DNA from 3 places in the Parapedobacter sp. ISTM3 genome. Region 2 is predicted to be linked to each of the others. Evidence: riboswitches for the same ligand, from Rfam matches in the RefSeq annotation. Region 2 holds a riboswitch; each other region holds the start of a gene.
The links. Region 2 has a riboswitch for S-adenosylmethionine ahead of JHJ32_RS17170 (O-acetylhomoserine aminocarboxypropyltransferase/cysteine synthase family protein). Riboswitches for the same ligand answer to the same signal wherever they lie in the genome.

Region 1 (5,161 bases), on a different contig from region 2:
ACGCTTTTATGCTTATTATCGGCGTAATCGCGCAGGTTGTGCACAACGATTTCGCAAAGTCCCTTTTTTTGCGCACGCTGTAAGATGGAATGTGCAAAAGGACTATCCAACAGCTGGGGTAGCACCGTAATAATGTCAAACCGCATACGGGCAAAGATAGTGTTTTTTGGTGATGGGTCGGCCATGGCCGATGGCCTTTAGGGGGGTTAAAAAAGTCCGGCTGCCGCTATTGGCAGCCGGAGTCAGCGAAAATTTGTCGCGTAAAGGCACTTACACCGTTTCTGTTACGCCGCGCAACGTTTTGGCCGCTTCTACCATGGCTTCCAAAGCCGCCTTGGTTTCAGGCCAGGCACGGGTCTTTAGGCCGCAGTCCGGATTAACCCATAGTTGCTCCGCAGGAATGACGGCCTTTGCTTTTTCAAGCAGGGCTACGATCTCCTCCTTGCTCGGTACACGAGGTGAATGGATGTCATAAACGCCGGGGCCAATGTCATTCGGGTAATTGAAGTCAGCAAAGGCATCCAACAATTCCATTTGTGAGCGGGACGTTTCGATGGTGATGACATCAGCATCCATCGCCGCGATGTGCTCAATGATGTCATTAAACTCTGAATAGCACATATGCGTATGGATTTGCGTGTCGTCTTCCACATTGGATGAGGAGACGCGAAACGCACGTACCGCCCAGTCAAGGTATCCTTTATGGTCGGCCTTACGCAGCGGGAGTCCTTCGCGGATGGCAGGCTCGTCAATTTGGATGATCTTGATGCCGGCTTTTTCCAGTGCCTGTACTTCATCCAGGATGGCGAGCGCAATCTGGTAGGTGGTCTCTGAACGCGGCTGGTCATTGCGCACGAACGACCACTGCAGGATCGTTACCGGTCCGGTGAGCATGCCCTTCACGGGGCGTTCGGTGAGCGATTGCGCATATGCAGACCAGCGCACGGTCATATCTGCGGGGCGGCTTACGTCGCCATAGATGATGGGGGGCTTCACGCAGCGTGAACCGTACGATTGCACCCACCCATTTTTGGTGAACGCATAACCGGAGAGCTGCTCGCCGAAGTACTCCACCATGTCGTTGCGTTCGAATTCGCCATGCACCAGCACATCGATATCCAATTCTTCTTGCAGACGGATGGTCCGCTCGGTTTCTTCGGCGATGAGTTTATCATATTCCTCTTGCGTGATGGCGCCCTTCTTCAGGTCGGCCCGCCACTTGCGGACGTCCCGTGTCTGTGGGAACGAGCCGATGGTGGTGGTGGCAAAGGCCGGCAGGTTGAATTTTGCGAGTTGCTTTGCTTTGCGTTCGGCGAACGGACTTGTCCGTTGTGCGTCGGCATCGGTAATGCTTTTTACACGGGCCTTCACCTCCTCGCGGTGAATCAACGTTGACGTACGCCGGCTTTGCTGTGCAGCCCTGTTGGCTTCGAAACGGGTTAATGTCGCCGCGTCAACGTTGCCAGTTGCCAGGACGGCCAAATCTTTTACCTCTGCCAGCTTTTGTTTGGCAAAGGCCAGCCAGTTTTTGACCTCCGCGGGCAACGATTGTTCATTGTCTTCTAAATCCAGGTCAAACGGAACATGCAGTAAGGAGCTTGACGGCGCTACCCAAACGCGGTCTGCACCTAATGTGTCCACGGCCTGTTTAATCTTCCGGAGAGACGCTTCGTAGTCATTTTTCCAGATATTGCGGCCATCCACCACGCCCAAAGAAAGAATAAGGTTGGCAGGCACGGCAGGTAACAGTTCGTCCAACTGTTTTTCGCCGCGTACAAGATCGACATGCAGCGCCTGCACCGGCAGGCGCAGCGCCGTTTGCGCATTTTCCTGCAGCGCCTCGAAATAAGTGGCGACCAACAGCTTGATGCCATTAGCGGCGGCCGAGAGGCGATCATAGACGGTTTGATAGAGCGCCCGGGTCTTGTCGTCGATATCCAGCGCCAAAAACGGTTCATCAAATTGTATCCACAGGGCTCCGGCTTGAGCCAGTTTGCCGAGGATTTCTTCATAAACAGGCAATAGGCGATCTATCAAATCCAAGCGGTTGAAGCCGGCTTCTTTTTCCTTGCCTAAAAGCAAGTAAGTGATAGGACCCAACAATACCGGTTTGGTGACAATACCTAACTGCTTGGCTTCGTTAAACTCGTTGACGATCTTTTCCGAAGTAAGGCGAAACTGCTGGTCTTTTACAAATTCAGGAACAATGTAATGGTAGTTGGTATCAAACCATTTGGTCATTTCCATGGCGGTCACATCCAGGCCGTCCTGCTGGAAACCGCGGGCCATGGCAAAATACAAATCGAGGTTGTATGAAGATGCTCCTGCTAACGGAAAGCCCTGGTAACGAGCAGGGATAGCGCCCACGGTCAGCGAGAGGTCCAACACCTGATCATAGAAAGAGAAATCATTTGACGGGATGAGGTCAATACCCGCATCCTGCTGGGTCTTCCAATTGCTTTCGCGTATAGCGCGTGCAGCATCCAATAGCTCTTGCTGGCCTATTTTTTTTGCCCAATAGGCTTCGTTAGCCTTCTTCAGTTCCCTTAGGGCGCCGATGCGGGGGTAACCCAAATTGTTGGTTTTTAACATGACAATGTGTATGATAACTATTTAAATATACAAATCAGCTACCGCCTCTCCTACTTCGGAATCGGCGATCCTACGTTTTTATATTGCTTTAGGGGAGAGGGCACAAGGTGAGTTGTGTCTGCTTATTTTTCCCCGATTACCCGGGGTAGAATTTAGCACCTTGTCTGGTGACAGGTTGCTAAGGCTTCACAGGGTCCATTCCCTCTGCCTTTCTCCATAAGCGGCCGCTAATATCGGCATAAAATTTGAAATGCGCAAAAAATAATTCGCAGGCGCGGCGCCCATCCATCCGTCATGCGGAAACGAGCAAACTTGTAGAAGGCGCTTATCCCAGCCTGATTAACTGACCAACAGCTTATAACCCTTGCCATGCACATTCACGATTTCCACCTTGGGATCATCGCGCAGGTATTTGCGCAGTTTGCTCAAAAAGACGTCCATGCTACGGCCATTGAAATAGTTGTCGTCGTGCCAGATTTTTAGCAGGGCTTCCTCCCGGGTAAGCACATCGTTCTTTTTGATGCAAAGTAGGCGCAACAACTCAGCCTCCTTGGTGGATAGTTTCTGCTGATAGCCATTGCTGCTGATTTGCTGGGCGACATAATCGAAGTGGTAATTCCCGATTTGGAATTTGTCCGGGAGTTCCTCCTCCCCTTGCTTTTCGCGGGATGCCCGCTTAAGCAAGGCGTTGATACGGAGCAAAAGCTCTTCCACGCGGAAGGGCTTGGTAATGTAGTCATCACCCCCCAGGCCAAATGCTTCGGTCTTGTCTTCCATCATCCCTTTTGCCGTGGCAAAGATAATGGGAATGTCCGCGTTGGCTTTCCGGATTTCTTTGCCCAAGGTAAAGCCGTCTTTACGGGGCATCATCACATCGAGGATGCAGAGGTCAAATTTCTCTTTATTGAATTGGCGAAGGGCTTCGTCGCCGTCTTTGCAGAGTGTGACGTCAAACTTTCCTTTCAGTTCCAGGTAGTCCTTTAAGATGTCGCCCAAATTGGGGTCGTCCTCTGCTAATAGAATTTTTTGCATAATAGTCTCCCTATCCTTTGAGCGGCAGCATGATTTCAAACGCAGTTCCTTTGTCCTTCTCGCTTTTTACCTGCACTTTGCCGCCAAATCGTTTTACAATGTCACTTACGTAGCTTAACCCCAAACCGAATCCTTTTACGTCGTGACGGTTTCCGGTGGGTATGCGGTAAAACTGATCGAAAATCTTGGAAAGCTGGTCACGGTTCATTCCGATGCCCTTATCGGCCACGGTAATGTGTATGTGGCTGCCGGCATTTCTTGTTTTAATGGTGATGTCGGGCTTTTCTTTGCTGTACTTAATCGCGTTATCGATCAAATTGAAAAACACGTTGGATAAATGTAATTCGTCTCCCACGACAGTAGCATCTGTTGCATCAAGATGCATGTGCACATTGGCGTCGTTTTTGAGCAATTGCAGCTCCATGCTATCCACCACGGCTTGCGCAAGGTCATTAACATCTACATCGCGAAGTTCCAATTTGAGGTTTCCTTTTTCCAGGCGCGCGATGTTAAGCACCCGTTCGATATGGTTGCCTAAGCGCACATTTTCGTCGTATATGATATTAGCGAGACGGGCAGCCCGCGTCTGATCAGATGCTATCTCGGGATCGCGCAGGGATTCGCTGGCAATCATGATGGTCGCCACGGGGGTTTTAAACTCGTGCGTCATGTTGTTGATGAAATCCGTCTTCATCTCGGAAATCTTCTTTTGGCGGAGCATGGTAAAGATGGTGTACGCAAAACAGCTGATGAGTACCAGTAAAAGCGCGACCGACGAAAACAGCATGACCGTCATGTTGCCCATCAAAATGTTGGCTTTATTGGGGAAATAGACAGAAAGCCGGCCGGATGAGCGCTCATTGTCCGCACGGAATAACTCGGTGGTATACAGGTTTTGGGACGAAAGGTCCTCCGCCGAAAAATTCGCGAACGCATACAGCGTGGTGTGGTTGTCTTTTATTTCCAGGTTGAAGGCGGATTTTATATCCCGGCTTAGCAGCTCCTTACGCAGCTCGCGTCTGATATAAGCAACGTCGATGCGCTGGCTCAACGGGCGTTTATACAGTTCGATCTCTGCGGCGAAATCCTCCATTAATTGGGGGTTTTTGCCGCTTAGTATCGCAATGGTGTCCATCAGCGTAGTGGCCTCCAGCAGTTGGAGCTGGCGCTCTTTGCGGGCTATTTCGCTTTTCAGCTTGAGATCTTGCCTGGGAGGTAAGGTTTCGATGGCGTAATTTAAAACCGTGGAGCCGTATGCAATGGGGCCTGGAATAAAATAACGCACGCTGTCATCTTTGGCTTTGAGCAACGGCACCTGCCGGATAGCATAGAGACCCACAATATTGTCATTGCGTTGGAAAGCGCCATCAACCGTGGCGTTCGTCTGAAATTTGACGCGCAAAAAGTCTTTATACCGGGAATCATTGAGATACGTCTCATAAAACTCATTGCTTTCAATAGGCAGCACCACGGGATATTGTGCAAACAGCGTCTCCTCATGCCGTTTGAAGGCGGCGTATTGCCGGGCTTGTTTTTC
Region 2 (5,161 bases):
TGTTTTTACAACGGCGAAGATGAAGGAATATCTTCCTAAGAATGCCTATGCCGAGTTGGTAGAAACTATTGACGAAGGAAAAGCCATTAGCCTTGACCTCGCCGAGCACATTTCTCAGGCAATGAAAAGCTGGGCTATCAGCAATGGTGTAACACATTATACCCATTGGTTCCAGCCACTTACGGGCGCAACTGCCGAAAAACATGATGCGTTTTTCGAACCGCTTCCGGATGGTTCGGCTATCGACAAATTTACAGCAAGTGCTTTGGTACAACAAGAACCAGATGCTTCCAGTTTTCCAAGCGGTGGTATTCGTAATACATTCGAGGCAAGGGGCTATACAGGCTGGGATCCCTCTTCTCCCGCATTTATTTATGAAACTGGGGGCGGCAAAACACTTTGCATTCCTACCATCTTCGTATCGTATACCGGTGAGGCCTTGGATTACAAGGCACCGTTATTAAAAGCAGTCAATGCTTTGGATAAGGCGGCGGTGGACGTTGCCAATTTCTTCGATAAGTCCATAACCAAAGTCAATGCCTCCTTAGGGGTAGAGCAAGAGTATTTTCTCGTAGATTTGGCGTTGTTCAATGCCCGACCCGACTTACAACTTACTGGGCGCACGTTGTTTGGCCATATGTCTGCTAAAGGTCAGCAATTGGAGGATCATTACTTCGGTGCCATTCCTGAGCGGGTATTGGCCTTCATGGTGGATCTGGAGCAAGAAGCACTCAAATTGGGTATTCCGCTGAAGACCCGGCACAACGAAGTAGCCCCTTCACAGTTTGAATGTGCACCGATGTTTGAGGAAATCAACCTAGCTATTGATCACAACCAGCTATTACTCAATGTCATGGAGCAAGTAGCCCTACGGCATAAATTCAAGGTGTTGATCCACGAAAAACCTTATGCCGACATCAACGGCTCAGGCAAGCACAACAACTGGTCAATGATTACCAACACTGGGGTAAACCTGCTTTCTCCCGGCAAGACACCGAAAAACAATTTGATGTTCCTTTCGTTTTTCGTCAATGTCATCAAAGCGGTACATGACAATGCAGACCTCCTGCGCGCATCCATCGCAAGTGCCGCCAATGACCATCGCTTGGGTGCTAACGAGGCCCCACCTGCCATTATTTCCATCTTCCTTGGCAGCCAACTAAATGCTGTGCTTGACGAAGTAGAAACCGCAAGGGTAGCAAAGAAAGTCAAAAACGAAACGTTACTTTGGCATGGTATTCCCAAAATTCCTGAGCTGCAATTAGACAATACCGATCGGAATCGAACGTCGCCATTTGCGTTTACGGGAAACAAATTTGAGTTCAGGGCAGTCGGTTCGTCGGCAAACAGTGCCAGCCCGATGACCGTCCTCAGTGCTATCGTAGCAAACCAATTAATCGAATTCAAGTCGGAAGTTGACAAGCAAATCAAAAAAGGCACGAAGAAAGATTTGGCGCTGCTTAACGTTGTACGCAAATACATCAAAGAATCCAAAGCTATTCGTTTCGAAGGCAACGGATACAGCAAAGAATGGGAAGAAGAAGCGCATAAGCGGGGCCTTTCCAACATTAAGACGACGCCAAAAGCACTGGACGTTTACGTTAGCGAGAAATCACTCGAACTTTTTGAAAAACTTGGCGTACTAAGTAAGCGGGAGAGCAAGGCTCGCCACGAGATCTTACTGGAAAACTATTATAAGAAGATCCAGATTGAGGCACGGGTATATGGTGAAATTGTAAACAGTCTTATCGCTCCGGCCGCTTTTAACTATCAGAATGATCTGATAACCAATGTCAAAGGGCTAAAAGACATCGGATTAAAAGCGGATACTTATAATGCTCAAGTAGAGCTTATTGAGCGTATATCCACGCATGTCAATACCATTATTGCTGAAGCTGAGGCCATGCGCCAAGAACGCAAAAAAGCCAATGTATTGGAAGACACACGCGAAAAGGCCATAGCTTATGATGAAAATGTAAAACCTTATTTTGACAAAATCAGGTATCACATCAATAAACTTGAGCAGATAATTGACGACCGCAAGTGGCCATTGCCAAAACTGCGGGAGCTCCTTTTCGTAAGATAACTTACCTCCCTCTAAACTTAAATTTAGTGGCCCTCCGATTGAGGGCCACTTTTTTTCTTATCAAACTTTTTCTTGATGTAGTCGACCAGTGACCTGTCATCTCCTTCTTCCATATCGCTCAACTCCAGTTCCAGGGCTTTATTGCTGACCTGAATCTCAAGCAACGAAATAATGAGCGATATAGCAAAAAAAAGCAGGCTCAGCGCAAAGGTCAGCTCTGAGAAGTAGTTGTTTTCAATATAAATGCAGTACATGCAAACGATGCAGGCGACGAAGCTCAATACACCCATGGCCTGCATTTGCTTAATCAACTTCAACCGATACCGAAGATTCTGAATCTGTCCATGCAAAACACCGCTTTTATTGTGTTCAAGATATTTTGCATGCAGGCTGCGGACCAACGCAGCTAACGCCAAAAACCGATTGGTGTAAGCCAACATAATTAAACTGATTGCCGGAAATAGCAGCGCTGCTGTATTAAATGTAATATTCATTGGTACAAAAAAATCAAAAATACTTTGCACATACAAATCGCACAACCTATATTTGCACTCGATGTGTGCATGCACACACAAATCAATTCCTCTTCAAAAGGTCTTGGTTTATAAAGAAGTGGCGAGAGACTGGCTCAATGACCCACTGGCAACCATCTGAAGCGACGGAAAAGGTGCCAAATCCTGTCCCAACCAACATTGTTGTTGGGAGCATATAAATAAAAAGACAATGAACATGTATCCAACAAGCAGCAATCGTTATCCAGCCAATTGGGAATCTGGGCATCAGACCGCCTCCCTTACCGTCATTCAAGCCATCCGAATGTGCAGCGGAACGATGTGTACATGCTGCTAATCCCGTACACGCAATAGGTATACAAGTTGCTGGCTAGCGCCCGCAGCGATACTGGTGTACCGTAGCGCATGCATCCTTTGTAATATCAGATTAATCCACAAATAAAAACAGCAGATTATGGCTAATGAAAATCTAAAATTTGAGACCTTGCAAGTACACGCTGGCCAAGAAATCGACCCCACTACGGGTTCGCGTGCGGTACCCATCTATCAAACCACGTCGTATGTATTCAATAGTGCGGCACACGGCGCGAATCTATTTGCCCTGAAAGAATTTGGCAACATATACACACGGATTATGAACCCAACCACTGATGTGTTTGAAAAGCGCATCGCTGCGTTGGAAGGCGGAGTGGCCGCATTGGCTGTTGCGTCAGGACAAGCCGCTCAATTCATCGCATTGACCAACATATTAGAAAACGGTGATAATTTTGTCAGCGGCGCAAACCTATATGGTGGCACATTCAATCAGTTCAAGGTATCCTTCAAACGATTAGGCATAGAAGCACGATTTGCAAAAGACGACGCTCCAGAGAATATCGAGGCGCTCATCGATGACAATACCAAAGCGATTTATGTAGAAACGATCGGCAATCCGAGCTACAGCATTCCAGACTTTGAGCGGATTTCGAGTATCGCGCAAAAATACGATTTACCACTCATTGTAGATAACACATTCGGCGCAGCCGGCTACCTTTTCAAACCATTGGAACATGGTGCACATGTTGTGGTTGAGTCGGCCACTAAATGGATTGGCGGCCATGGCAACAGCATCGGCGGCGTAATTGTTGATGGAGGAAACTACAACTGGGGAAATGGCAAATACAAGCAATTCAGCGAGCCGTCTGAAGGCTACCATGGCTTGGTATTCAGTGACGTGTTCGGCGTGGGCGGCCCATTCGGGAATATTCAATTTGCTATTCGTGCACGTGTGGAAGGGCTTCGGGATTATGGCCCCGCGCTGTCGCCGTTCAATGCCTTTCTGTTATTACAAGGCCTGGAAACACTTTCGCTACGCGTACAACGCCACGTAGACAACGCCCTTGAAGTAGCCAAATGGCTTGAAAGCCACCCACAGGTTGAGCGGGTAAGCTATCCGGGCTTAAAAAATCATCCACACCATAACAACGCCCAAAAGTATCTAAAAAATGGTTTCGGCAGCGTATTGTCATTTATCATCAAAGGAGGTGCGGATAAGGCCAATGCATTCATCGATGCCCTGCAATTGATAAGCCATCTGGCAAATGTTGGCGATGCGAAAACATTAATCATACACCCTGCAGCCACCACACATCAGCAATTGAGTGAAGCTGACCAGCTGAACGCCGGCGTATTTCCTGGTTTACTCCGTATTTCTGTGGGTATCGAACACATTGACGATATCAAAGCCGATCTGCAACAGGCATTTGATAAGATTAGGTAACCCCGATCACTAAGCAGCAAACAAACACAATGCATGTTACATATATTGACAAATTCCAGAACATTTAACTTGAAAGTGGAGCGCACGTTGCCACGTTAGCTGAGCCAGACATTAAATAACGTAACAGTAAACATGAACAACAAACTTACCTTGGGGATTTTCGGTTTTGGTGTAGTGGGGCAAGGGCTGCACGATATCATCAAAACCAAAAATCTCAACCTTGCAATCAAACGATTCGTCATCAAACACCCTGAAAAGAAACGCACATTACCCGCCGAACTGTTTACCACCGATGCCAACGCCGTGCTGGACGACCCGGAAATCAATACTGTTGTAGAGCTTATCGACGATGCGGAGGCTGCCTTCGATATCGTGTCCAGCGCCCTCCGGTCGGGGAAAAACGTCGTTTCTGCCAATAAAAAAATGATCGCAACCCACTTAGCTGATTTGATAGCCATCCAGCAGGAGTATGGCACAAGTTTGCTATATGAAGGGGCGGTATGCGGAAGCATTCCCATTATCAGGAACCTCGAAGAGTACTATGACAATGAACTGCTCCATGCAGTGACGGGTATCTTCAATGGTTCATCCAACTATATTTTATCTAAAATATTTAACGAAAATCTGGCATATGCTACGGCGTTGAAACAAGCTCAGGACCTCGGTTTTGCAGAGACTGATCCTACATTGGACGTCGGTGGGTACGATCCAAAATTTAAGCTGGCTATTGTAGCATCGCATGCTTACGGCCTTTATATCGCCCCGGAAGCGATTTTGAATATCGGAATAGACAAGCTTAGCGCA
Region 3 (5,161 bases), on a different contig from region 2:
CGAAGTCGGCAACGTTGAAATCGGCGCGTTTCCTTATGCAGGCGTCTATGCCCCTCGTTTATACGGCGACATCAGCGGATTTTTCTTTTCGCAGGTCGGCAACCCCGATCTAACATTCGAAACAAGTAAAAAAACCAACGTAGGCTTGGATCTGTCCCTGTTCGCCAGCCGGGTAACACTGACAGCCGATTGGTTCCAAAATGATGTTGACAACTTGATTTTGGCCGTCCCCGTCCCGCCTTCGCAAGGCATACCCGGCAATGAGATAAACACAAATGTCGGCAGGCTAAATAACAAAGGATGGGAATTCACACTAAACACGACGAATATCCACAAGACTAATTTCTCGTGGACTTCTAACCTGAATTTAACCTTCGTCAAAAACGAAATTACGCAGCTGGCCGGCGCACCCCTGGTAAATACATACCACAGAACTGAAGTCGGACGCTCTATCGCTGAATTTTTCGGCTACGAATATTATGGGGTGAATCCGGCAAACGGCTACCCTGTTTTCGTCCAATATTTAGATGGAGTTCGGACGTTGGCCCAAATCCACCCTCAAGATGGATCATGGTCGATATTCCATCCAAACGACCCATCGAACACCTCTCAAACAACGCGCGCCTTAAATGCAGTTGAAGACAAAATCTTTTTAGGCCAGTCAAACCCAACTTGGTATGGTGGATTCAACAATACCCTCAACTACAAAAACTTTGACTTTAGCTTATTCCTGACATTTGCTGGTGGGCACAAGGTCTACAACCTCACCCGTCAATCGACCCTCACCACCCAATCTTACGCAAACAACAGCCGGGAAATGCTCAATGCATGGACACCTGAAAATCCAAACACAGATGTTCCGATCCTGTGGGCCGGACAGACCAACCGCCTTAATCAAGCCGGCCATTTGAACAGCCGCTTCCTTGAAGATGGAAAGTATTTGCGTTTCCAGAACATCTCCTTGGGGTACCGATTGCCCCAAGCGCTGCTAAGTCGGATCAACGTAAACAACGCCCGGATCTATGCCTCGGTACAGAACGCCTTTGTCATCACGGGATATTCAGGTATCGACCCGGAAATTGCAAACAGCGTCACAACAAACAGAGCGCCCAGCCTGGACGACAACGTAAACCCAGTCCCCAGAACATTCACGTTTGGCATCAACTTGAGTTTATAATCAAAAATCTGACACGAAATGAAAAGGATAAACAAGACATTAATACTATTGAGCGGATTGGTCTTTGCCACATCTTCCTGCAAGGATAGTTTTACGGAATTAGGCCCCTATAATCGACTATCCGAAGCAGCAATATTTGACACACCTGAAAACGTCGAATTGGCAGCAAACGGAGTATACAGCCAAGCAGCCATTGGCACCTATAACGGTGGCGCCGGACGGGGATATCCATTTGGAGCGGCATCTATCCAGCAGGCTGAGGTTCGAGGTGAAGATGTGGTGAATCTGGAGCAGTTTTACCAAATCACCTATGAGGCTACCTACTCAACGACCTCGGCAAACAACACCAACCATTGGGATCAGCTCTACAACCTTATTAACCAGGCGAACCTATTCATAGAAGGTGTGCGCGGAGCGGAATCCGCAGGAATCATCACCCCGGAAGCGGCTAATATTTATGAAGGCGAGGCTCGGTTCTTAAGAGCTTTATCACATCACGAACTGCTGTTGCACTTCAGCCTGCCTTATGCCGAGGGGGCGAATGCCGGTGCCTATGGTGTGCCCTACCGTGATTTTGGCATTAATTCCACGGAGACAGTTGAACGGGCGAGCACGGTAGACCGCGGCACGGTTGCCGGCACCTATGAAAAGATCCTTGCCGACCTTGATTATGCAGAAAGTGTGCTACCCGCAAACAGCCCCATCAACAGAGCAGGAAAGGGTGCCGCAATCGGCTTAAAAACAAGAATCAAACTGCATCTTGGCGATTGGGCAGGTGTAATTGCCGAAGGAACTAAATTGGGCACCGATGCCACCGGCGGTACGTTTACCAGCCCGATAGGTAGCTACTCGCTGACAGTAAGTCCTGACGGACCTTTCACTAATTACTCAAACAACACCGAATCCATATTCTCAATTGCTAACGGACAAAATTCAAACCCAGGCACCAATGGCTCACTCGCCCGCATGCTGGGTCCCGCAGGACCTGGTGGCCGCGGATTGGTATCAACCAGTCCTAACCTATATAATGCATCGTTTTGGGTAGCAGGTGATTTACGCCGTGAGCTGCTCCAGGTACAAGACGAGACAGGGACGTACCGTCATTTCTTTACCAAGAAATACACAGACTACACCACCCAATCCGATTGGGCTCCAATCCTTCGATATGCAGAGGTATTACTGAATGTCTCGGAAGCGTATGCCAGAACGGGCAATACGGGGCAGGCACTGTTGCTGCTCAATGCTGTCCGTGATCGCTCCGTGCCAGCCGATGCGCGTTTTACATCAGCTCCTACTGACTTAATCCAGGCGATTCTAAACGAAAGACGTATCGAATTTGCCGCAGAAGGACGCCGCTGGCCAGACATCCACCGATTGGTGCTGGACCCTGATTACAGCACCGGAGGTATTCCAGCGAAGATTAAATCGGGCGCTTGGGGCGGTGTATTTCAAAACGACGGATCGGATTACGGGGTCGGAAAACCCGCTATCGCCGCAGAGATTCCAGCCATTCCATATAGCGACTACCGCTTCCTATGGCCGATCAATAACACGGAAGTCACAACAAATCCAATTCTGGCTAATCAGCAAAACCCTAATTATTAACACCCGTTAAATAACTTCTTATGCGGGGATCATTTCGAAACCCGTTAGACCGGAGAGGCTTTAGTTATAAGGCCTCTTTTTTTGTTTTTAATAATCGCTTTACTTCTGCTGCAAGCATTGTCGCCGCAAATAAATATTTCACATAAAATCTATAAACTTAATAGTTTTTATTTTTACTTTTGCTCCGCCGAGTTCTTTTTGTTTGTGCTTATCAAGAAAGACCGAGGGAAAGGCCCTGTGACGTCTTAGCAACCTGAAGCTACATTAAGGTGCTAAATCCTGCCTTGGGCGCTGCCAAAGGTGTAGATAAGTGAAATGCTTGCTATGTACGCGATGCCAAGCATCCAATTATCTCAGCTACTTGAAGACACTTACTTGATTATCAAAACGAGGATGAGCCACGACGGGACCGGCAATGATGAAAACGTAGTTATCACAAAACTAACATAGCGACAGACATGATTAAAAAACAAACATTTATCGTACTCATACTACTTCCCTTCGCCCTATTTGGTCAAAACACGACGGATATCCCGTTAAGTTATTTAGACCGTTCGTTCCAAACTTACGACCAAATCCAAAAAGCTATCTGGTCAACCCCTGAATTGGGCTTTCTGGAAAAGGAAAGTTCAGGAATCCTCCAAAATCATCTTGAAGAACAGGGTTTTGCCGTAGAGGCCGGATTAGCGGGAATGCCCACGTCATTCATCGCCACTTATGGCAGTGGCAGTCCTGTCATCGGCATCTTAGCCGAGTTTGATGCATTGCCGGGGATATCCCAGGATACCGTACCTTACCGCAAGCCGATAACTGAAGGCGGAAACGGCCATGCCTGTGGACACAACGTATTTGGCACCGCCTCGGTAGCGGGGGCCGTCGCCATCAAGGAATGGCTGGCAAGCACCGGCCACCAGGGTACCATAAAAGTATTTGGCACCCCAGCAGAAGAAGGCGGCGGCGGGAAAGTTTATCTGGTGCGGGATGGTTTCTTCAAGGGAATCGATGTCGTATTGGATTGGCACCCTGCCACGAGAAATGCCGTGAACGTAGCTACGGGTACGGCTATCCAAATGGTTGATTATACCTTCCACGGCAAGGCGGCACACGCGGCAGCCAGTCCCGATAAAGGGCGCTCCGCGTTAGATGGCGTGGAAGCCCTTAACTACATGGTCAACCTGCTCCGCGAGCATATTCCGTCAGAGTCACGTATCCATTATGTCATTACTAACGGAGGCGAGGCACCCAACGTAGTACCCGAAGTCGCTAAGGTATCCTATTACATCCGCCATCCTAAGCGGGAGGTACTGCAAGACCTCGTCAGTTGGGTAAACGAAGCTGCCGAAGGGGCTGCCAAAGGCACCCAAACCACGGTAAGCAGCGAAATTATTGCAGGATTCTACGAGAAACTGCCTAATCGACGACTAGCGGCAATCGTGCAAAAAAATCTTGAAACAGTGGGCGGCATTCACTATGACAGCCGGGAGCGGGCTTTCGCCGAAGCTATCGTGAAAGATTTGGGCCTTAACAGCGCTGCGTTGGATGACGTTGCGAAAGTCCAGCCGCTGGAGGAAGAAAAACCGTCACAGGGAGGTGGTTCGTCAGACGTCGGTGACGTAAGCTGGAACGTACCAACCGTATCATTTGGAACCGCTACCTTCGTACCTGGAAGTGCTGGCCACAGCTGGCAGAATGTGGCGTCCGGCGGAACCACCATCGGCACCAAGTCGCTCATCAATACCGCAAAGGTCTTTGCCCTCACAGCTATAGACCTTTATACCAAGCCAACGTTGATCAATGAAGTAAAAGAAGAGTTCGAATCCCGCAGGGGTGCCAACTTCCGCTATGAGTCATTACTTGGCGACCGCGCCCCAGCACTGGATTATCGTTTAAAAAACAACTAACGAAATATGAAAACAAGAATAACATTAAGCATACTCTCAACACTTTTGCTCAGTGCTGTATATGCCCAGCAAGCCAAACCGCTACAGCTTAAGGGTACCGTAAAGGACATGCAAACCGGCACGATATACCTACAGCGGTTTGATAATAAGATTTTCCACACCATTGATTCAGCGGCACTTCAAAACGGTGCATTCAGCTTCGCCACAAGCGTGCAGTTGCCTGAACTGTACGGACTCACGCTTGAAAAAGACAAGACGCCGTTTTATATTTTCCTGGAAGAGGGGCCGATAACGGTAGCGTTCGACGGCGGTGAATCCTATCGCAATACCGTGGTGTCCGGCTCTAAATCGCATGACCGTTTTGTGGATTACAGCAGCCGCCAGCGGAATATACAAATTGCCGATTTCATCAAGGAAGACCCTGCCTCGATCACCTCCGCGTATGTTCTATACCGTTACTTTGCCTACAGGCTGAGCC

Region 1: another riboswitch for S-adenosylmethionine. It lies ahead of metE (5-methyltetrahydropteroyltriglutamate--homocysteine S-methyltransferase); the one in region 2 lies ahead of JHJ32_RS17170 (O-acetylhomoserine aminocarboxypropyltransferase/cysteine synthase family protein).
Region 3: another riboswitch for S-adenosylmethionine. It lies ahead of JHJ32_RS01000 (amidohydrolase); the one in region 2 lies ahead of JHJ32_RS17170 (O-acetylhomoserine aminocarboxypropyltransferase/cysteine synthase family protein).

What each region holds. Positions count from the first base shown of each region.
Region 1 covers NZ_JAENGN010000007.1:124,977-130,137, reverse strand. The annotation lists gene trmD (tRNA (guanosine(37)-N1)-methyltransferase TrmD) at 1-146, opposite strand, end outside; gene metE (5-methyltetrahydropteroyltriglutamate--homocysteine S-methyltransferase) at 271-2,592, opposite strand; SAM riboswitch class I at 2,712-2,815, opposite strand; gene JHJ32_RS11525 (response regulator transcription factor) at 2,932-3,624, opposite strand; gene JHJ32_RS11520 (sensor histidine kinase KdpD) at 3,635-5,161, opposite strand, start outside.
Region 2 covers NZ_JAENGN010000014.1:81,862-87,022, forward strand. The annotation lists gene JHJ32_RS17160 (glutamine synthetase III) at 1-2,086, shown strand, start outside; gene JHJ32_RS17165 (DUF2721 domain-containing protein) at 2,110-2,580, opposite strand; SAM riboswitch class I at 2,686-2,801, shown strand; gene JHJ32_RS17170 (O-acetylhomoserine aminocarboxypropyltransferase/cysteine synthase family protein) at 3,053-4,357, shown strand; gene JHJ32_RS17175 (homoserine dehydrogenase) at 4,490-5,161, shown strand, end outside.
Region 3 covers NZ_JAENGN010000001.1:233,458-238,618, reverse strand. The annotation lists gene JHJ32_RS01010 (TonB-dependent receptor) at 1-1,177, shown strand, start outside; gene JHJ32_RS01005 (RagB/SusD family nutrient uptake outer membrane protein) at 1,196-2,782, shown strand; SAM riboswitch class I at 2,988-3,095, shown strand; gene JHJ32_RS01000 (amidohydrolase) at 3,241-4,683, shown strand; gene JHJ32_RS00995 (TlpA disulfide reductase family protein) at 4,690-5,161, shown strand, end outside.